DNA from 3 places in the Bacillus sp. CGMCC 1.60114 genome. Region 2 is predicted to be linked to each of the others. Evidence: riboswitches for the same ligand, from Rfam matches in the RefSeq annotation. Region 2 holds a riboswitch; each other region holds the start of a gene.
The links. Region 2 has a riboswitch for S-adenosylmethionine ahead of ACFQZ1_RS00565 (methionine ABC transporter ATP-binding protein). Riboswitches for the same ligand answer to the same signal wherever they lie in the genome.
Positions count from the first base shown of each region.

Region 1: another riboswitch for S-adenosylmethionine. It lies ahead of ACFQZ1_RS01590 (bifunctional O-acetylhomoserine aminocarboxypropyltransferase/cysteine synthase); the one in region 2 lies ahead of ACFQZ1_RS00565 (methionine ABC transporter ATP-binding protein).
Region 3: another riboswitch for S-adenosylmethionine. It lies ahead of ACFQZ1_RS15320 (hypothetical protein); the one in region 2 lies ahead of ACFQZ1_RS00565 (methionine ABC transporter ATP-binding protein).

Region 1 is NZ_JBHTHG010000004.1:79,370-87,081, forward strand. Features, by position in the region: gene ACFQZ1_RS01560 (carbon starvation CstA family protein) at 1-177, shown strand, start outside; gene ACFQZ1_RS01565 (YbdD/YjiX family protein) at 170-373, shown strand; gene ACFQZ1_RS01570 (diguanylate cyclase) at 568-1,623, shown strand; gene pdxK (pyridoxine/pyridoxal/pyridoxamine kinase) at 1,755-2,579, opposite strand; partial or broken gene ACFQZ1_RS01580 (FMN-dependent NADH-azoreductase) at 2,744-2,833, shown strand; gene ACFQZ1_RS01585 (chloride channel protein) at 2,993-4,240, opposite strand; SAM riboswitch class I at 4,654-4,757, shown strand; gene ACFQZ1_RS01590 (bifunctional O-acetylhomoserine aminocarboxypropyltransferase/cysteine synthase) at 4,849-6,144, shown strand; gene metA (homoserine O-acetyltransferase MetA) at 6,125-7,030, shown strand; gene ACFQZ1_RS01600 (homoserine dehydrogenase) at 7,174-7,712, shown strand, end outside.
Region 2 is NZ_JBHTHG010000003.1:79,705-87,416, forward strand. Features, by position in the region: gene sufS (cysteine desulfurase SufS) at 1-363, opposite strand, end outside; gene sufD (Fe-S cluster assembly protein SufD) at 363-1,655, opposite strand; gene sufC (Fe-S cluster assembly ATPase SufC) at 1,671-2,456, opposite strand; gene metQ (methionine ABC transporter substrate-binding lipoprotein MetQ) at 2,693-3,505, opposite strand; gene ACFQZ1_RS00560 (methionine ABC transporter permease) at 3,608-4,273, opposite strand; gene ACFQZ1_RS00565 (methionine ABC transporter ATP-binding protein) at 4,266-5,291, opposite strand; SAM riboswitch class I at 5,543-5,650, opposite strand; gene ACFQZ1_RS00570 (hypothetical protein) at 5,777-6,121, opposite strand; gene ACFQZ1_RS00575 (thioredoxin family protein) at 6,275-6,574, opposite strand; gene ACFQZ1_RS00580 (toprim domain-containing protein) at 6,586-6,930, opposite strand; gene gcvH (glycine cleavage system protein GcvH) at 7,160-7,543, opposite strand; gene ACFQZ1_RS00590 (arsenate reductase family protein) at 7,585-7,712, opposite strand, start outside.
Region 3 is NZ_JBHTHG010000107.1:46,266-53,977, forward strand. Features, by position in the region: gene ACFQZ1_RS15300 (MFS transporter) at 1-1,113, shown strand, start outside; gene ACFQZ1_RS15305 (serine hydrolase domain-containing protein) at 1,207-2,463, shown strand; gene ACFQZ1_RS15310 (group-specific protein) at 2,498-2,866, opposite strand; gene ACFQZ1_RS15315 (NAD(P)H-dependent oxidoreductase) at 2,863-3,438, opposite strand; gene ACFQZ1_RS15320 (hypothetical protein) at 3,731-4,030, opposite strand; SAM riboswitch class I at 4,099-4,197, opposite strand; gene ACFQZ1_RS15325 (hypothetical protein) at 4,345-4,536, shown strand; gene ACFQZ1_RS15330 (AraC family transcriptional regulator) at 4,741-5,193, opposite strand; gene ACFQZ1_RS15335 (ECF transporter S component) at 5,542-6,228, opposite strand; gene ACFQZ1_RS15340 (ABC transporter ATP-binding protein) at 6,204-7,712, opposite strand, start outside.

The DNA.
Region 1 (7,712 bases), on a different contig from region 2:
ATTATTTTTAATGATTATATCGATGCGGCGCTTTGTGGAATTTTCATGCTTGTTGTAATTGCGGTACTGATATCATCTATTAGACTATGGATACAAGTATTGAACAATAAAGCAACTCCATTAAAAGAAGCGGCGTATGTTCCCCGCGATGAAAGCGAGGTACAGCATTATGCTTAAAATAATGATAAGCATGTGGAGATATCGACAACAATTTATTAGTTTGCTTGTCGGTGTACCTAGCTATGAGAAGTATGTTGCTCATATGAAACAACACCATCCAAATGAAATTGTATTATCTCGAAAACAATTTTTTGCTGAAGCGCAAGAAGCAAGATTTAATGCGAAGGGCGGTAAAGTTTCTAGATGTTGTTAAAGAGAATATAGTAAAAAAGGAGCGATATCTCGCTCCTTTTTTTATGCTAAAGTTTCACGTGAAACATATAAAGAAAAGTTTGGGAATTATAGGAATATAATATACAATAGTAATAGGAAAAAGGGGACTAAAAATGAATAGGGATGAAAGTTTTATGTGAACTGTCAAGTTGTAGAAAGGCCAGGTATATTTTTATGCTAGATGATCTATTTGTTAATACAACTATTATTCTTTCTTTTATTTTCGTTGGTGCTCAACTTTTTAAAAATATTTCATTAAAAGAGCCGCTATCATTTGAAGTCAAATGTTTTGTTGGTATTGCAATGGGAACTCTAGGTGCTCTGCTTATGAAATTTGGTGTTCACATTGAGGATGTGGTGCTAGATTTAAGATATCTTTCTGTTATATTAGCTGCAATTATTGGGGGACCTATTGCAAGTTTATTAGCCTCCATCATTATTTTAATTGTACGTTTATTGTTAACGAGCTATTCAATAGGGACGCAAATAGCTGTGTACGTAGTTTTGTTCACAGGTATAGGTTGCACGATTATTTCAATGTTTCGTATTTCTGTTTTCAAAAAGTGGATTTGGTTACATGTTTATTGCTTAACAGTTTCATCGATTGCAATTTATGTTGTTTTTAAAGATGTTCTTGTCCTAAGTTTATACTTAGTTGTTAGTATTATGACAGGATATATCACTTTTTTAAGTGCACATTATGCTTTGCAGTCAAACGAATTGTTTCGCAAGATGAAACAGGATGCAACAATGGATCCTTTAACTGGATTAGGAAATGTACGTAAATTTGATACGGAATTGAATAGAAATATTGAGGATAAGAAAAAGAATAAAAATCCACTTTGTTTATTGCTGGTAGATATTGATTATTTCAAGGATGTAAATGACAAGTATGGACATCCTGCCGGTGATGAAGTTTTACAGCAATTAGGGGCAATTTTAAAGAATAGTTCTCCATTTCCACACTTAGTATTTCGAAAAGGCGGAGAGGAATTCGCTTTATTATTACCAAAATCAACATTACAATATGCGGTAGATATAGGGGAAAGAATTCGAGTAGCTGTAGAGAAGCATGTGTTTCGATTACCAAATGGTATTTGTTTAAATATCACAATTTCAGTAGGTGCTTCAATCTATGGAGACTCACCACAACAATTTATTCAACTTGCAGATGATGCATTATACTCTTCCAAACGAAATGGAAGAAATCAAGTGAGTGCTGTTTCATGAAAAATAAAGTCGCCACGTAGGACGACTTTATTTTTTGGTTCTAATCCTGCTACTTTTGAGCGGTAGGACCCTGATTGATTCACTTAACTATCAGTGAGAGATGAAGCCCCTCCACTTATGGAAGTTTCACTTTATACAAGTTCTTTTCCAGCTCCAAATTTACGATATGCACCGTGATGTGTTGGTCCTACATATTCATTTAATTTGAAGGAATGGCGAATTGCAGCTGTAATAAATTCTTTTGCTACTCGTACTGCTTCTTTTACAGATTTTCCTTTTGCTAACTCTGCTGTAATTGCAGCAGCATATGTACAACCTGCACCGTGTGTGTATGTTGTTTCAACTTTTTCAGATTCTAAAATTTCAAATGTTTCTCCGTCGTATAATAAATCGATTGCTTTTTCTGTTCCTAGCTTGCTGCCACCTTTAATCAGTACATATTTTGTACCTAAAGCGTGGATTTTTTCAGCGGCTTGCTTCATATCTTCAAGTGAATTAATTTTTACACCGCTTAGTTGGTACGCTTCAAATAAATTTGGTGTTACAATCAATGCTTTTGGAACGAGCGCATCGCGTAAGCATTCGTTCGTTTCTGGGTGAAGTGCTTCGTCTGCCCCTTTACATACCATAACAGGGTCTACGACTACGTTTTGTAGATTATGTTTCTCAATTGTTTCAGCAACAAGTTCAATGATTTCAACAGATCCAAGCATACCTGTTTTTAATGCGTCAACACCAACGCCCTCGATAGTTGTTTCTAATTGTGGCTTTAATGTAGATGCTGGAATTGAGAATACATTATGTGCCCATCCGTTATGCGGATCCATTGTTACGATTGTTGTAAGAGCTGTCATACCATATACACCAAGCTCTTGGAACGTTTTTAAGTCTGCTTGCATGCCAGCGCCGCCGCTTGTGTCAGAACCGGCGATTGTAAGTGCTTTGTTTAATGTCATTGTGAAAGCCCCCTCAAGTGATATAATGAAAACTACATTTTTATCCATTATATCAATGTTATGAGTAAGTACAAAGTGAAAAAGTTACCCGCATATTTTAGAATAGATTCAATTTGATAAAATGAGGAATGAAAATATTATATGTAGGAGACAGCTTATGTTTTAAGAAAATTGTATTATTAAATGCACGTGGCGGTGTATATTCTGAAGGGATAGTAGCTGAAGTGGAAATAGCTGTTAAATATGTAGCAAGTGCGTTCTAATTAACAAAACAACAATCACTTAATAGAGTAGTACCAGCACTGTAAAAGTGCTGGTACTGTTTTTTATCCCGCTGCTTTTGAGCGGAGTTTTCATTATCTAGGTATGAAGAAAAACCCCTATTGCTGGGAGTTTCACTTTATTTTACTATTTTATCTTTGTGCTAGTTCTTCTTGTTCATCCTTATTATGATTTGGAAGTGGAAATGCATTACCGATGATTGCAGCTCCAATCATTGGTAACAATAAATTAATTGGGAAGAACATAAGTAATAATACTGTAATAGCGAGCGGTTTTCGTATTGCATAGCTTGAAATGGCTGTCGTCACGATAGCTACTGAAGCAACTGGATCCAACGGTACGATAGTAGCCACAGCATATCCAATACTTGAACCAGCAAATATAATCGGAAAAATATGTCCACCACGCCAACCTGTATTTAAACAAACTGCCGTTATACATAATTTTAAAATCCCTGAAAGAAACAGTATCCCAAATGATAATTCTGTCCATTCATGTACTAATTCTTTTAATTGGTGTTCTCCTGAAAACAGTGTATACGGAAGTAAAGTTCCTGCAATCCCTAAAAGAATGCCACCTATAATCGCTAATGTTAGTTTATATTCTTGAAAAGGATGTACTATTTTTTCTAATATATGTTCTATTTGAAAATAAAAATAGCCCGCACCAGCACCTATACAAATAAGGGGAAGAAAGGCAATCCATTCATGGAATGTAAAAGATCCTTCTCCAAAATTAACAATAAAAGATCCTCGATTATCAAGCTGACTAAGCAATAAATATACAGAAAAACCAGCAAAAGTAGTAGCGAGATATACAATAGTCTTTTTCCCTCTAAAAGCTTCAGTGAGTTGCGTATCCTCATGTTCTCTTGGAGCTAAATAACCGAATAGCGGTGCATTAAAAATAACACTTAAAGCAGCGCCAATCCCAAATTCTGTTAGTTCGTGCATTCCTTTTAAAGTAAATTTAAAGCGATCACCAACCCATGTACAAAGTCCACCTATAATCCCAACAAGTGCTGCTTCCGGTCCTAAGCTTGCGCCAAATACTAAAACAATAATAGCCGTTAACGTAGCTTGATGCACAAAACGGTACTCAATCCTACCTGTTTTCTTATATTCAGCCATTACCTCTGGCATTAAACGCGGGTATGTACCGAAGTACTTCTGTAACAGTCCGACAAGAACACCACCAATTATTGTTACACAAATTGTGTAATAAGGTGGTGATCCGAATTCTTTAGGTAAATATCCCCAAATAAACTGAATTGCAGCATTTGTGACAACTAAAAATAACCAGACTGTAGCACCAACTAGGGCACCTAGAAACACACCGTACATGATGAGTAAATAGTGCATGCCTCTCCTAATAGCCATTCTTTATGCCTCCTTTATGTTATATTCTATTATGAAAAAGTAAGAGATTCTAATACAAAAATAGTTGGATAACTAATTCAATACGCATATTATCTTTTTAAGTGAACTACTTATTCAAGATACATTACAAAAATTAGCATTATTATTTTATGAAACTGTAAAACATTTGTAAGTGGAATTGCTTTTTTGTATGTGCTTTGATGGTTACTAAAATGAAATGTAACTCTTTAATTTTACATAGTAAGTGGAGTTTTTAAAACGTATTTTTATCTTTCGATAGAACATTAATGTTATTTTTATATAATTTGAATTCTATGAATAAACAATTAAATTTTATATATTTTTCGCGAAAATTCAGAAAAACAAATTGACACTAGGAAATATTTGCTATAAAATCAACGGTAATTGCATAAGTCTTATCAAGAATAGGTGGAGGGACCGGGCCCTATGAAACCTTGGCAACAGCCGTAAAGCGGAATTGTGCCAAATCCTGCAGGTATTTCCTGAACGATAAGAAAGGCTACATGTCGAGCGTTTATCTAAACTGCTTCTTTCTTATTTAGGAAAGAGGCAGTTTTTTTATGTTAAGAAAGAAAGGGGATTGAGAGATGAGCGATACAAGGGGAAAAGGGACAATTTGTGTGCAAGGTGGCTACGCACCGAAAAATGGTGAACCGCGTGTTTTGCCGCTTTATCAAAGCACAACGTATAAATACGATACATCTGACGATTTAGCAGCTCTTTTTAATTTAGAGGCAGAAGGTTATATTTATACCCGTATTGGTAACCCAACGCTTGCGGCATTTGAGCAGAAACTGACAGAGTTAGAAGGCGGAGTTGGTGCGGTTGCAACTGCATCTGGGCAAGCTGCAATTATGTTAGCGGTATTAAACATTTGCGGCAGCGGTGATCACCTGCTTTGCTCATCAACAGTATACGGCGGTACATTTAATTTATTTGCAGTTAGTCTGCGGAAGCTTGGCATTGAGGTTACCTTCTTTAATCCAAATTTAGCCGCTGATGAAATTGTTGCTCTCGCAAATGAGAAAACAAAGCTTGTATATGCAGAATCGCTTGGAAATCCAGCGATGAATGTTCTTAATTTTAAAGAGCTTTCCGATGCAGCAAAAGAGCTTGAGGTGCCATTTATCGTCGATAATACGTTAGCGACGCCGTATTTATGTCATGCATTTGAACATGGTGCAAACATTGTCGTTCATTCTACAACGAAATATATTGATGGCCATGCAAGTTCACTTGGCGGCATTGTCATTGATGGCGGTAATTTCGATTGGAGTAAGTTTCCTGAATTTGTTGAACCAGATCCAAGTTATCATGGTGTGAGTTACGTACAAAAATTTGGGCAAGCGGCATATATTGTGAAAGCTCGTGTGCAGTTATTAAGAGACTATGGAAATTGTATGAGTCCATTCAATGCGTATATGAGTAATATTGGTTTAGAGACACTGCATCTTCGTATGGAGCGTCATAGTCAAAATGCACTAGCTGTTGCACAGTGGCTATCTCAGCATGAACGCGTTGAGTGGGTCAATTATCCAGGACTTCAAGGTAATGAAAATTATGCATTGGCACAAAAATATTTACCGAAAGGTGCGAGCGGTGTTTTAACGTTTGGAGTAAAAGGCGGTATTGAATCCGCTAAGGAGTTTATTGCAAATGTGAAGCTCGCAGCATTAGTGACACATGTGGCAGATGCAAGAACTTGTGTGATTCATCCTGCAAGCACAACGCACCGTCAGCTTACTGAAGAACAGCAGCGTTTGGCAGGTGTAACGCCTGACTTAATTCGATTATCGGTTGGTATTGAAGATGCAGCGGATATTATTACTGATTTAGCAGAAGCCCTTTCTGGAGGAAAACAGTATGCCGATCATCATTGCTAAGGATTTACCCGCTCGTAAAGTATTACAAAATGAAAATATTTTCGTGATGACGAAAGAACGAGCAGAAACACAAGATATCCGTGCTTTGAAGATTGCTATTTTAAATTTAATGCCAACAAAGCAAGAAACAGAAACGCAGTTGCTTCGTTTAATTGGAAATACACCGCTTCAGCTTGATGTACATCTACTTCATATGGAATCTCATACCTCAAGAAATGTGGCGCAGGAACATTTAACAAGCTTCTATAAAACATTTCGTGATATTGAGGGAGAAAAATTTGACGGATTGATTATTACTGGTGCTCCGGTTGAAACACTTTCTTTCGAAGAGGTAGATTACTGGAAAGAGTTGAAACAAATTATGGAATACTCAAAGGCACATGTTACATCGACGCTTCATATTTGCTGGGGCGCGCAAGCTGGATTGTATTATCATTACGGTATTCCGAAATATCCGCTTCAGCAAAAGATGTTTGGTGTATTTGAGCATGAAGTGCAGCAGGAGCATGTGAGGTTGTTACGCGGTTTTGATGAAAGCTTTTTTGCGCCGCATTCTCGTCATACAGAAGTCCGTGCATCTGATATTCAAAGTGTACAGGAACTTGATGTGTTAGCGACATCTGAAGAAGCTGGTGTCCATCTCGTTATGAATAAAGATGGAAAGCATATTTTTGTTCTTGGACATAGTGAATACAGCTGCGAGACGTTAAAGCAGGAATATGAGCGTGATAGGCAAAGAGGGCTCGATATTGCTATTCCAAAAAACTATTTTAGACATGATAATCCATTGGAAAAGCCATTGGTAAAATGGCGTAGCCATGGGAATTTACTATTTTCAAATTGGCTAAATTATTATGTATATCAAGAAACCCCTTATATTTTGTAAAGGAAGCTAAATGTAACACGTGGTAGCGTTTTCTTTGCAAGGAGTGCCTTTTATTTTTCGGAATGTTCCAAATATATTGTTTTTTTGAATTTTACCTTATATAATGGCACCTAAATACAATTTTTAGAGGGGTGGACAGTATTATGAACGAAATTCGAGTTGGCCTATTAGGTCTTGGAACTGTAGGAAGCGGTGTGGTGCGTATTATTGAAGATCATCAAGATCGTTTAGCGCATCAAATCGGTTGTCCTGTCAAAGTAGCAAAAGTGTTAGTACAAAACATAGAAAAAGAGCGTGAGGTCCAATTAACCCCTACATTGTTAACGAAAAATCCAGATGAAATTATAAATAACCCAGATGTTGACGTTGTTATTGAAGTGATGGGCGGTATAGAAGATGCGAAAGCATATATTTTACAATCGCTGCAAAACGGAAAGCACGTTGTAACAGCAAATAAAGATTTAATGGCACTTCACGGTGCAGAACTTCTTACTGTAGCAAAAGAAAATCAAGCTGATTTGTTTTATGAAGCAAGTGTAGCAGGCGGTATTCCAATTTTGCGAAGCATTGTGGAAGGTCTTTCTTCTGATCGAATTACGAAAATGATGGGAATTGTGAACGGGACAACGAATTTTATTTTGACAAAAATGTCTCAAGAAGGGAGAGCATACGAAGACGTGTT
Region 2 (7,712 bases):
GTGCTCCATGTAAGAGATGACAATTTCATCGCCTTCTTTTACATGTTCCAGGCCATAGCTTGCCGCAACTGTATTTAACGCTGTTGTTGTACCACGCGTAAAAATAATCTCTTCCATAGACTTCGCATTAATAAACTTGCGAACTTTCTCGCGTGCGCCCTCATACGCATCGGTTGCTTTTGTACCGAGCGTATGAACACCGCGATGAACGTTAGAGTTATATTCTTTATAGTAACGTTCTAACGTTTCAATGACTTGAATTGGTTTTTGAGAAGTTGCCGCACTATCGAAATAAACAAGTTGTTTGCCGTTCACCTTTTGATCAAGAATTGGAAACTGTTTGCGTATTTCATGAATATCCATTAGCGAACTTTCCTTTCAATTACCTCAATAAGCTGTGCTTTTACTCCTTCGATTGGAAGCTCATTTACTACAGGTGCTAAGAATCCATGGATGACTAAACGTTCTGCTTCTTTCTTCGGAATACCACGGCTCATTAGGTAGTATAGTTGTGTAGGATCTACGCGTCCTACAGAAGCTGCGTGACCTGCCATTACATCATCTTCATCGATTAAAAGAATTGGGTTTGCATCGCCGCGTGCTTTTTCGTTTAACATCAGAACGCGAGAAGATTGTTGTGCGTTTGATTTAGAAGCACCGTGCTCGATTTTACCAATTCCGTTAAAGATAGATGTTGCACTATCTTTTTGTACACCATGTTTTAAGATAAAGCCTTCAGAGTGTTTACCGAAGTGAACAACTTTTGTTGTAAAGTTTTGTGTTTGGTTACCACGGCCAATTGTTACTGTTTTTGTATCAGCAAATGAACCGTCGCCCATTAAGTTCGTTACGTTCTCAGAAATTGTGTTTCCATCGTTCATAAGACCTAATGCCCACTCTAGACGTCCATCTCGTCCAACTACGCCGCGGCGGTTTACGTAAGATGTTACATCTTTTGCTAATAAGTCAACTGCACCAAATTTCACTTGTGCGCCTTGCTCTACAATTACTTCTGCCACGATATTTGCAATACCAGTAACATTTTCATTTGCCACGTAGTTTTCTACATATGTTGCAGAACTATTTGCATCTGCTACAAATAGTACGTGGTTATAAACGTTTGCTTCTTCGCCATCTACTAAGAATACAGCTTGAAGTGGTGTTTCAAGAACAACGTTTTTCGGAACGTATACGAACGCACCGCCGTTGATTAATGCAGCATGAAGTGCTGTTAAACGATGCTCATCAACTTTCACGCCGTCTTTCATTAAATACTTTTGTAAAAGTTCAGCATGCTCAGTTGCAGCTGTTACGATATCTGTAAAAATAACGCCTTTTGTTTTCGCTTCTTCTGATAAAGAAACAAATGCAGTTGTACCGCTGCGCTGTACAAGAACGTTATTCTTTTCATCAATTAAATTTTTCACTGCTTCTGGAAGTTCTTCTAAAGAACGTACAGGCTCTTGCTTTGCAGTTTTACCTTTGCCGATAAAATCCCATTTATCAATTTTTGTTTTATCAGGCGTTGGCATTGGAAGTTCAGTTGCCTTTGCAAGAGCTTGTAAGCGGAACTCAGTCAACCAAGCAGCTTCATTCGCTTCGCTTGCCTGCTGACGGATAGAATCTTGATCGAAAGGTAATGTACCAATTGTCATGTTTATGCTCCTCTCTTACGCTTCTTGCTCTTCTGTTTCGTCTTCAATACCTAGTTCTTTTTTAATCCAGTCGTAACCTTCAGCTTCTAAACGTTGTGCAAGCTCAGGGCCGCCAGATTTCACAACACGACCATTCATCATAACGTGTACATGATCTGGAGTGATGTAATTTAATAAACGTTGGTAGTGCGTAATCATTAAGCAACCAAAATCTTCACCGCGCATTTCGTTAATACCTTTAGATACAACTTTTAATGCATCGATATCAAGACCAGAGTCAATTTCGTCTAAGATTGCGATTTTTGGCTGAATCATCATTAATTGAAGAATTTCATTACGTTTTTTCTCACCGCCAGAGAAACCTTCGTTTAAGTAACGTTGTGCCATTGATGGATCCATTTCTAGGAATTCCATGTTTTTATCTAATGTACGGATAAATTTCATAAGAGAAATTTCATCACCTTCTTCACGACGTGCATTAATTGCAGAACGTAAGAAGTCAGCGTTTGTTACTCCGCTAATTTCACTTGGATATTGCATTGCTAGGAATAGACCAGCTTGTGCACGCTCATCTACTTCCATTTCTAATACATCTTCACCATCGATGATGATGCTTCCTTGTGTTACTTCATATTTTGGGTGACCCATAATTGCAGAAGATAAAGTTGATTTACCTGTTCCGTTAGGTCCCATAATTGCGTGGATCTCTCCACCTTTTACTTCAAGGTTTACACCCTTTAAAATTTCTTTGCCATCGATTGATACATGTAAATCTTTAATCGTTAATGTAGAACCAGCCATCTCAATACCTCCATTAATCATCTATATACATTTTAAAAATTCCTAAAACGTTCACATTCTCATTTTATTCTCATTCTAATTTTATATCAAATAAAATGATATCGCAAACGTTGAAAAAAAGTAACAATTTTTCTACAAATACGAGCAGGAATTTTCTGCACATTATATTATGATACACCTTTCTTCCTACTTATATAAAGAAAAAAGGGCTAAGAAATTTCAGCCCTTTTTTCACCTTATTCACTTACAGGAAGTACAGCTCCTTTGTACTCTTTCTTAATGAAATCTTGAATTTCTTTTGAATGCAATACTTCAACAAGTGCTTTAATTTCTTTTCTGTTTTCGTCACCTTTACGAACAGCAATAATATTTGCATAAGGAGAGTCTGCTCCTTCAAGTGCAATTGCATCTTTTGTCGGATTTAATTTTGCATCAATCGCGTAGTTTGAGTTAATGAATAATGCATCGCCTTCATTGTTTTCATATAATTTTGGTAAAAGTCCTGGCTCAACATCTGTTTTAAATTTTAAGTTTTTCGGATTTTCTACAATATCTTTTTCTGTTGCTTTTACGATATCTACACCATCTTTAAGTTTGATAACGCCGCCTTTTTGCAGAAGTGCTAACATACGTCCGCGCTCTGCTACGTTATTACTCATAATCACTGTCGCACCATTTGGAAGGTCTTTTAAACTTTTATATTTCTTAGAGTAAATCCCCATAGGCTCTAAATGAATTTTTCCTGCATTTACAATTTTATAACCTTTTTCTTGGATTTCTTTCTCTAAGTACGGAATGTGCTGGAAATAGTTCGCGTCAATTTCTTTATCGGCTAATGCTTTATTTGGCAGTACATAGTCTTGGAATGGTTGAATTTTTAATGTAATACCCTGTTTCTCTAATAGTGGTTTCGCTTTTTCTAAAATAACTGCATGCGGTACGTTAGAAGCACCAACTACAAGTGTCTTCTTATCTTTTCCACCGCCGCCACAAGCAGCTAATGCAAATACAAATACAGCAAGAAGTGCTGAAAATAATACCTTCTTCATGTTATAACATCCCTTCTTTTTCCAATATTCAAAATATAAAATCTATAGGGAGTTTTCGTGTTAGACGAAAACTCTTTATCCCAATAATCCCTAAACTTCTCTTTACCTTTTATCAAGTTGCTTTGTAAGAAAATCACCAAACATTTGAATAATAAATACAATAACAAGCACAAAAATTGTTGCCATGAGAGTGACATCGCCATTATTGCGTTGGAATCCCTCTAAATAAGCAAGTGTACCAAGACCGCCTGCTCCAACAACTCCAGCCATCGCTGTATAGCCTACAAGTGCAATTGCCGTTACCGTAATACCCGAAATAAGTGCTGGCAAAGATTCTGGTATCAGTACTTTTAAGATAATTGTACTCGTCTTTGCTCCCATCGCTTTCGATGCTTCAATAACCCCCTTATCAATTTCACGAAGCGCAATTTCAACCATTCTCGCATAGAACGGTGCTGCTCCAACAATTAATGCTGGCAATGCGGCACTTGCTCCAAGAATTGTATTAAGAAGAAACTTCGTAAATGGAATCAGTAAAATGATTAAAATAATAAACGGAATAGAGCGAAAAATATTTACAAACGCGCTAATTACAATATTAACTGGCTTGTTCTCCCATAGATTATCTTTTCCTGTGAGAAACAGTACTAATCCGAGAATAAGACCTAATACAAACGTTGCAAGTGTAGCAATTACCGTCATGTATAACGTATCTTGCGTAGCTTCTAGCATTTTGTTCCAATCAACATTTTGAAACAAATTATCCATGTGCAATCACCTCCAGCTCTACTTGCTCTTGTTGAATTGTTGCGACTGCCTCTGCAACTACATCTTCGTCACCTTTTAAATGAACAATTAAGCTTCCATACGCCCCGTTTGTCGTTTGAGCAATATTCCCTTGCAGAATGCTCACTTCAATTCCATCTTTCTTCATTAATTTCTGCAGAACTGGTCTTTCCACTGCTTCACCAATAAATTGCAGTTTCACGACTTTTCCTTCTGGGTACTTCTCTACTAAATGTTCAATTGTTTCATCTGCATCTTCAGAATCTGTTATTTGCTTAACGAAGCGCTTTGTAATGTCTTGCTGCGGATTACGAAATACATCTAAAACGCTGCCGCTTTCAACAATCTTCCCTTTCTCCATAACAGCAACACGATTACAAATTTTTTGAATCACATGCATTTCATGCGTAATGAGTACAATCGTTAAATCGAGGCGTTTATTAATATCGAGAAGCAAATCTAAAATTTGATCTGTTGTTTCTGGGTCTAATGCTGATGTTGCTTCATCGCATAATAATACTTTCGGGTTATTTGCTAATGCTCTCGCAATACCAACGCGCTGCTTTTGTCCACCACTTAGTTGAGATGGATACGCATCTCCTCGTCCTTCCAAACCAACAAGGCGAATCAATTCATCTACACGCTGTTTTCTTTTCTCTTTTTCCACTCCAGCAATTTCAAGCGGAAAAGCAATATTTTCACGAACAGTTCGTGACCAAAGTAAGTTAAAGTGCTGGAAAATCATCCCGATTTCTTGACGCGCTTCCCGAAGTTCTCTTCCTCTGATCGCTGAAATCACACGCTCTCCAATAGTAATCTTTCCAGACGTCGGTTTCTCCAGTTGATTAAACAAGCGAATTAAGGAACTCTTTCCGGCACCGCTATATCCGATAACTCCGAAAATTTCGCCTTTTTCTATTTGTAAATTCGCATTATCAACCGCAGTAACATCGCCGTTTTTGGAGCGATATATTTTCTTTACATTTTCTAACACAATCATTGATGTCACCCCTTTTTAGTTAAAAAGCGTAAGCGGCTCGTTCAGCTCTGACCGGCTAAGGTTCTCTCGCACAAAAGGTGCTTTTTACCTTTTCGTGCGGGAGGTTCTTAGACGCGAAGAGTTTGCCGCTGGAGCTAGATTATAAAAACGATTTGTCGTTTGAGCGTCCTCCTACACTGAAACAACAAAAAAACCTTTCTGCTTTAAAATGAGCAGAAAGGTTTATATACATAAATTACTATTATCCTTTCCTCTCATCTCTCAAAGCATTCGCTTTGCAGGAATTGGCACCATTTCAACATAAGTTGACGGTTGCCGGGTTTCATAGGGCACAGTCCCTCCACCTCTCTTGATAAGAGAAAATCAGATGTAAATTTCGTCTGATTTTGTCGTTATGAAGTTTTCATTATTTCATGTTTTGAATTGTATCAACGCATGAAATAGATGTCAACAGAAATTTTTGCAAAGAATAAACTTTCTGAAACTTACGCACCTACTCGTAGCGGCTTACAAATATGAAATACAGATTCTAATAATAACATGGTTTGGTATGTCCCTTTATATGTAATGGCTTTTCGACGTAACAGTGACTGCAAGCGAACTTGTCCTGTAATCAATAACTGCAAATCAGCTTCATGAAAACAAACAAGTTCTTCCGTTCCCAGTACACCATTCGTAAGCTCAATTTTCTCTCTTGAAATCTTCAATGAATAACGCTCATCTTGAAAAATAAAACAAACAGCCCTTTCAAATTGCGGCAGTAGCGGCTCTAAATGATATTGCGTATTGGCATATGTTACAAATGATTGAAGCAGTGAATATAATTTCATCTCCGTCACCCTCCTCATATCACGTTCTATATAATACCATTCCATTTCTATAACGAGCTCTCCTGTATCTTTCTCTCGACAAAAGTTGTACGAAAAGCAATCTGTTGCTTATATTTCCCAAGAAATATGTCGAGGCGGCAAAATATTTGCCGCCTATTGTAATTCTATATATAAATATTCTACAGATTGAAATGCATAGATTTTCTTCACAAGTTGATTCTTCTCAAATATAAGTAAACACGGAACACTTTCAATTTCATACTCCCGCGCAAAATGCGGTGCATAATTTACATTCAACATCCCGATTTCCAAATGGGGTAATGCGGCTTCAACAACCGTTAACATTTTTTTAGCAAGTTGACACGTACCGCACATTGGTGTATACACGTATAGTACCGTTTTATTTTGATCTCTAACTGCAGCTACAGCTTCATTCCCTGTCCAATCGATCATTCTACCATTCCTTATCGTAAAAATTCTGTATAAACGTCGATGTCAGCTCCCCATAAAACGTTCGCTAAATGATTTGATGGTGCAGTTGCAACCTCACGATACGAACGATCAATATAAATATGTTCAGCATGTGGAAATTCTCGGCGAAACTGTTTGCGTAGCTTCTCTCCTGCATCATCTGCGTCCACAAGCACATACACTTCTTTATCGTACAGCTGATCAATAAGTTCATCCATTTTCGACAAACTAATTGTACCATTTGTACAAACAATTTCCACCGGTTCTCTAATAATCGTCTCAATCTTCTTCTTATCTGATTTACCTTCAACAATAATTACTTTTTCCACATAGACCACTTGGCATCACCCGATCACCATATACTATGATACAACCTTACCTTTAGTATATATTATATTCGATATTTCAATGTTGTTTCCTGTTTATTTTTGTGAATGAAAGCGGAAGTGGCTCGTTCAGAATCGTAGAACGTTGGAACTTCAGGCCGATAGAGCGAAACGACTGAAGATTCTAGCTACTGGAGTCGGCACAAATAAAAAAGGACAGCTATTAGCTGCCCTTTCCATATTAGTCTTGATTGATCATTTCTTCGTATTGTTCTGCAGTTAATAAGTTATCCACTTGACCTGCATCTTCAATCTCAACTTTAATCATCCATGCACCTTCGTATGGAGATTCGTTAACAAGCTCTGGCTTGTCGTTTAATTCTTCGTTTACTGCTACAACTTTACCTGCTACAGGTGCGTATAACTCAGAAACTGTTTTAACAGATTCTACGCTTCCGAATGGCTCGTCAGCTTCGATTGTTGCACCAACTTCAGGAAGTTCCACGAATACGATATCTCCTAATTCGTGTTGTGCGAAATCTGTAATGCCGATAACAACTTGGTTGCCATCAACTTTTACCCATTCGTGTTCTTCAGAGTAACGTAATTGTTTTGGAATGCTCATGTCTGTACCTCCAATGAATGTATTAATTATGTAAAAATACCTTATTGGTACTTTTTCCACACGCTTTCAAATTGCTCTTCATTAAATCCAACTGTTACATGATTATTGCCTGTTACAATTGGTCGTTTGATTAACATGCCATCAGAAGCGAGCATGTCTAACATTTCCT
Region 3 (7,712 bases), on a different contig from region 2:
ACAACCTTACCTATATATGTCATCGACGGACTAAAAGGAAAACCTGGAGAAATAGGTCTAGTTGCAACAGTGTTTCTAATTTCTTCTGTACTCTGCCGACCATTTACAGGTAAATGGCTTGATGATTTAGGAAGAAAGAAAATTTTATTTATCTCTCTCTCACTCTTTTTAGCTGCAACGGTGATGTATTTCGGTGCGCAAAGCTTATTTTTACTGCTTACTCTTCGCTTCTTCCATGGCATCGGATTTGGAATGGCAACGACGACTACTGGTACAATTGTAACAGATGTAGCACCAGACCATCGACGCGGTGAAGCGCTCGGCTATTATGGGGTATTTATGAGTTTACCAATGGTTATTGGTCCTTTTTTAGGATTAACTATCATTTCTAAATTCTCATTTACAGTTTTATTTATCGTTTGTTCTATATTTTCTATACTTGCTTTTCTATGCGGACTATTAGTAAACATTCCTGAAGAAAAAACAACTGTGAAAAAAGAAACGAAACGTATGCAGTGGAAAGATTTAATCGAGCCTTCAACAATTCCAATTGCTGTCACAGGCTGCGTACTTTCCTTTGCCTATAGCGGTATCCTTTCATTTATTCCGATTTATGCAAAGGAACTTGGCATGGCCGATATCGCAAGTTATTTCTTTGTCGTATATGCAATTGTAGTCGTTATTTCTCGTCCATTTTCAGGTAAAATATTTGATCGATTCGGAGAAAATGTTCTCATTTATCCCTCTATTATGATATTCATGATTGGAATGTTCACTTTAAGTCAGGCGCAAACGCCATTTTGGTTACTTGCTGCTGGTGTACTTATCGGATTTGGATACGGAACCTTGATTCCAAGCTTCCAAACGATTGCGGTTAGTGTCGCACCGCACCATCGACGCGGATCTGCAACAGCTACTTATTTCTCATTTTTTGATACAGGTATAGGTATTGGATCTTTCGTACTAGGTATTATCGCAGCACATTCAAGCTATCATAATATGTATTTTATTTCTTCTATTATCGTTGCATTTACATTACTTATTTATTATTTCCTTCACGGACGAAAACAAAAGTTCAAAAAGCAAACAACACAAACAAAATTATCTGCTTAATGATATAAGAGAGAGTAAACTTCTATGTTTACTCTCTTTTTTTTGCTCATCAAGAAACTTTTACATTATAATGAAAGCATAAGGAGGCTTGTTATGAAATTTAAAAAATACCCTCTTATTTTAATCGTTTTTATATTTTTATTTATATTAACTGGTATGAGTTATACGTTATTCAAACAAAATAAAGGGGTTTCCTCAAAACAAACCGTAACGAAAAAAAACTGGTTACAAGACCCATATCTTCGTTGGTCTTATTCACATATGCGAGAATTTGCTTTAACAAAAGTTGTCGCTAAAAATCCAAATTATGTATCTTCCCTTCCGTATAACCTGGAAAATTTAGATAATTTACATATCACAGGTGAAAATAATGATAATACGACCGTTCTTCAATTATTAGAAAAATACAAAACAGATGCTTTCATTGTCCTGCATGATGATAAAATTGTATATGAACGATATTTTCATGGATATAAACCAAATGAACCACATGGTATGGCTTCGTTAGCAAAAGTATTTACAGGGTTTCTCATTAGCACACTTATTGAAGAAGGAAAGCTACAACCCAATATAACTGCAGAAACTTACGTAAAGGAATTACAAGGAACACCATTTGGAAAAGCAACAATTCAACAACTACTAGATATGCAAGTTTCAGTAGAATACCCAACTCATGGCTTTAAACAAGCTGGCTTAGCCAATCAAGATGCACAATTATATTTAGCGAGTAATCTTCTTCCTCGCGGCAAAAACTATGATGGCCCGTTAAAAATTTATGACATGTTACTAGAAGCAAAAGAAACCGCTGCTCCGGGAGAGAAATTTTCATATGATAACGGTTCCGCCGAAACGCTAGGATGGGTGATCCGTACAGTGACAGGAAAATCCCTCGCAGAACTTGTAAGTGAACGTTTTTGGTCACAAATTGGAGCAGAAGAGAATGCTTATTATGTTGTTGATGATACAGAAGTGGAACAAGCCAGTGCAGGATTAAATGCGACCGCTCGAGACATGGCAAGGTTCGGAAAAATGATTTTGGACAATGGAGTATATGATGGAAAACAAATTATTTCTTCTTCTATCATCGAAGAAATTAAGCATGTAAAAAAATATGAACTTCCAGTTCGAGATGGTGAAGAATATTCTTACCATAATCAATGGTGGATCCCACACAACGTAAATGGTGCATTCGAAGTACTTGGCAGTTATGGACAACGCTTATATATCGATCCAACTACAAATATGGTTATCGTTCACTTTTCATCAAATGCTAATCATAATCGAGAGATACAATCCCTATATGGAGATATGTATTTACAAATTGCGAAGTACTTACAGAAAAAATTTTAGAATTAGGCTTATTTTTATTACGAAAAGAACTGTCTTATGGCAGTTCTTTCTCTATAATCTTAATTACATTTTTCCATTGTTCTTCTGAAAAACATAAAGGTTTTAACTGAAATACCATCGAACACACATCTTCTATATAGCGGACATTTATTCGTAAAAATTCCCATCTGAGCATCTTAGGTATATACAAATCTGCAACCTGTTTATTTTGTTCTACTAAAATGTCTACTTCTCTCTCACAAATGCCCCTTATAAGATAATCTACCCGCACTTCTTGTTTGACTTTAGAAAATTGTTGGCTATACTCCTTTAACCTAAATAAACAAGAAAGATAAGAATAAAACAAATCATCTTCTCTTTTACATATACTCATAATTTTATAAATTCGTTCCCTATTCTTCATAATCTTGTTGCCTTCTCATATATCTTTTGCAGCCATTTCTCTCTTTTTTCTTGTTTACTGTTTTTTACAGATTGAAATACAGAACGCCTTATATTGCGTATCCCACAAAAGTACAATATTCCTTTCTTCATCACAATCCATTCCGCTGATCGGTATAAAAGAGCAGCGTACCATAAAGGAGAATCTAGCGTATAAATTACCCATGCTTGTTTTCCTGTAAGTAATCCTTTAGGCATTATCCCTTCATATTTGTAAGCAAAGCCTGAAACAAATACTCGGTCAATAAATCCCTTTAATATCGCCGGCATACTCCACCACCAAACTGGATAAATAAGAATGAAGTGATCTGCCTCTGTTACAAGTTTCCTATATTTCTCCGTTTCTTCCTCATGCACTAAATCTCTTCTCTTTTTTGTCTCATTAAAGGTTAGAACAGGATTAAATTGTTCCTTATACAAATCAAGAACAGTTACAGAGTGATTTGTTTTTTGCAATTCTTGTTCCACATATTTCAAAATAGCAGCGTTGAAACTAGACGGGTTTGGATGCGCGTATACAATCAATATGTTCATTGTAAGCAACACCTTTCCTTTAATTTCCTTTTGACTTTTAATGGATTCACATGCTATTCTAATACATGTCAGAGGGCAAGCCCCTTTGACAAAAACAATGACACCTATTCGGCAATGGTGTCTTTTTTATTTGTTAGCCGAGAACGCCCATCTTTCGGGGCACATTTAATTTTTGAACACTACACACTCAGCACCATTTCCTTGTAAAAAGACTGCATAGTACAGTCTTTTTATCTACATACCTCAAAAATAAGAGAATTTTCAAATAAATTATAACATAAAAAAAGAGAGATCAGCTCCCTCTTTTCTCTTTTACTATGTAGTAAATCCCCTTATCATCTATATATTGATGCGGCTCTGCTAAAGTAATTTTCCCATCCAGTTTTAACTCATCAAGTAACCGTAATAAATAAAATTGCTGAAGCATCTTTTTCGCAAATTTCCCTTTATGTTCAGAAGCAATATACTCTTGAATATCCAATAACGTAATCGGCGCTTCTTGTTCTTCCATATATTCGTAAATTGCACTTCGCAATGTAATATATTTCTCGATTGTCACAGCTATGTCCACTCCTTTCTTCTCGTTGTCCATCTTTCATTATCGGTTTTTTTGCAATAAAAAAACCTCTTCGATAAGAAGAAGCGGAACATATCTCTTCCTTCTTATCTTTCAGAACAAAACTGTTCTGCTGGAATTAGCACCTGCATTGCGGTTGCTGGGTTTCATCGGGCCAGTCCCTCCACCTCTCTGGATAAGAAAATATTCACTTTATCTCTTACTATAATCAATATAACTAAAAAAGTCAATTCTCATAAGAATTGTAAGGATTTATTTTTTTAGAAAACTATTATATTTTACTTCTCCTTGCTCATACTACAAATGTATAGACCAAAGGAGGTGCAATCATGAAAAAAAATGCACGCGGTCATGTTCAAGATTCTTGCCAAGCTTTACATGAAGCAAAAAACTGTTTACAAAACGCCTTGCAAACAGTAGAGAAATCAGATAATCGTCAACGTGTTGAACAATCTTTACAAGCTGTTCAACATGCGCTGCAACAATGCGATAGTACAGCGGAAATTTTATCTCAGGAATGACATAAAGTAAAACTTCCATCAGTGGTGATTTTTCTTCCTCTACCACTGATGGTATGAATTAAATTCTAATGCCTAAATAGTTAATTAGAAATGCATTTTGCTTACAAATAAAGTCTGTTAAAGAATATTGTTAATATATGATACCTGTCCAAATTCTTGGTATAGCCATTATAAGCTCGAACGAGTAAAAATGTACTAATTAAATTATAATGGTTTTACAGGTACACATATTTCGCAATTATCATTGTTAATCATATCAACAGTATATCTTTCTAAAATCGGTTTGTTGTCAATTTGATATCCACTGTTTTGTAAAGCTGGAAAAATTTCAATCCATGCTTTTTGAATATCTTCCGCTGTATGTTTGATTTTACAAACAACATATTTTCCACCAGTAAGTTCACTTTCGCAAATTGAATCATCTATTTGATAATCCTTTGAAATGACAATACAAGCATCATATCTACAGTTTTCTGGAAGTGTTGTTTCAGGGTTATCTTGTGGGATTCCGAGTATTATTGCCGATTTAATAAGATTTTTCTCCTTAGCCCATTTTTTTAACTTTTCCATTGCTTGAATGTTGGAAGAGCCATATGGACCAACTTGTCGCACATATGCAATGCGATATTTTGGAAGAGTTTCGACTTTAATATTCATAGTCTCTTTTTCCTTTCTCTATTAATATTTATTACATTTCGAATACTATCACGCTTTAAAAATATAATCATTTGTTTTTTTAAAATTTACAATTTTCTTGTTAAACAAATGTGGACATATGTTTAACAAGAAGAGGAAACCCATAAGGATTGAGTTTCCTTTAATTTTATTGAATTATCAGCATTAAAATTTAACAGAGCCTATAAATAAAAAAGACACCTCGTACATCATGTAAGAAGTGTCTCAAAAGGCAAACGAATATGTAAGTCGCGATCCTACTGTATATATTTATGTCTTAGAAGAAGAACTTATTCCCTACTTACTTGAGAAAAAATAGGTTACATTTCCTCATTCCAATATACCGTACTTCTTCTTAAAGCGTGCCAATATTTTAATCCAAGATGTGCTAAACACCCAAAGAAAAAATACATTGGAAAGTGCATGTGCAAGATCAAAATAAAAACTTGTAATATATGCCTTTATAAAAGTATCCCATGTTAGTTCTTTCAAAAAGCCAATAAGAAACCATAAATTCATAGTCCAATTAAAAGCAAATCCTGCTATAAATCCAAAGAGAGCTCTTCCCCATAATGTTTTCATCATCCACGTATGTCGCAGTAGTCCTGCTGAAAAACCCATCATACCCCAGCAAAACATTTGCCACGGGGTCCAAGGTCCTTGTCCCAAGAATATATTGGAAACTAATGCAGCTGTTGCACCGATAAGAAAACCCGTCTCACTACCAAATACAATTGCTGATACAATAATAACAAACGAAGTTGGTTGTACACTTGGAATGATAGAAAATGGAACGCGACTAATCGCAGCGATTGCCGCTAGGACAGCTACAAGTACAATTTCACGCGAAACAAAAGCTTTTTTCTCAAAACGCATATAAAACGGCAGCATAATCACAATTAAAAAGAAGAGACCGCACCATATATAATATTGATCCGTCACAAAAGACGTAAATAAAAGTGTAATAATCAACACTAAAAAAACGACTACAACTATACCAGCATATCTTTTGGACACGCCTCAAACACATCCTCCCATGTTAAAGCATACGGCAGTTGTTTACGAATAAAACGATTAACAGATGTTGTATAAAAAAAGTTCTCACTAAAAAAGTGTGCCGGTGTGTCTTCCATAATAATTTTCCCATCAAATAACATGATACAGTTATCCACATATTTTGCTGCAAATTCAATATCATGCGTTGCCATCACAATCGTTGTTCCTTCTCTTTGTAATTGCTGAAACAACTCTCCAAGCTCTTCTTTCTTTCCTGGATCTAGTCCCTTTGTCGGTTCATCTAATAATAGTAGATTCGGCTTTGATAATAGCACTGTACAAAGAGCAATTAATTGCTGTTCTCCGCCGCTACAATCATGCGGATGGCGATTACGAATATGCATGATTGAAAACTTCCGAAGCATTTCTTCTACTTTTTCATTCGCTTCTCTTTTATATAATTCTTGCGCACGGCTAAAAAGCTCGTCCCAAACAGTATCATGTGTAAAATGGTAGTAAGGGTGCTGCGATACATAACCGATTTTTTTAAAGCGCTCTTTTACTTCTGTTTTATGGATCAACTTACCTTCCCAGATTACTTTTCCTCTGCGACATTTTTGCAGACCTGCTAAAAGCGTTAATAACGTTGATTTCCCAGTACCATTTTTCCCAACAAGCGCTGTCCATTGTCCCTGTTTAACCGTCAGCATCAAATCCCGCAAAATGAACGCTCCATGTTTTTCATATTGAAATGAAACATGTTTTGCCTGTAGTAGTACATCCCTTTTTTCTATATGCTGCGATGGTCTGTCATACGAAAACTCATTTAAAATAGGATGTAGTTGTTTCTGTGCATCACGCACTGTAAATGGAATGTGTTCAGCCTTCCATTCTAAAAATAAACGTGGAATTTGCGGAATATATGGGCGAAACTCTTCTACTTTCCACATTTCTAGAATTACTTCACTTGGATTTCCATCATAAACAATTGTACCTTCATCCATAAAAACTATACGATCAGCCAGAGGAACCACTTCATCTAGACGATGTTCACTCATAATAATTGTAATTCCTAATTCTTCATGAATTCGTTTCAATAGTCCTAAAAAATCTTTTGCTGCAATTGGATCTAGCTGTGCTGTTGGTTCATCTAATAGCAACAATTTAGGTTGTAAAACGAGTACCGCAGCTAAATTAACAAGCTGCTTTTGCCCTCCAGATAACGTATGTACAGATTGATGCAACATATCTTGAAAACCTAAAAAACTAATTAATTCAGCAATTCTTTTTTGAATGATAGTTGTTTCATAACCGACATTCTCAAGGGAAAATGCAAGTTCTTGAATAACTGTATCCATCACAAGCTGATTCTCTGGGTTTTGAAATACCATACCGATTTCTTGAGCCGATAATAAATCTGGTATAGTATGTAAAAATTCCCCATTATAATATATACTGCCTTCCCTTATTCCAATCGGGAGAAGTTCTTTTTTTAAGTGTTTTAA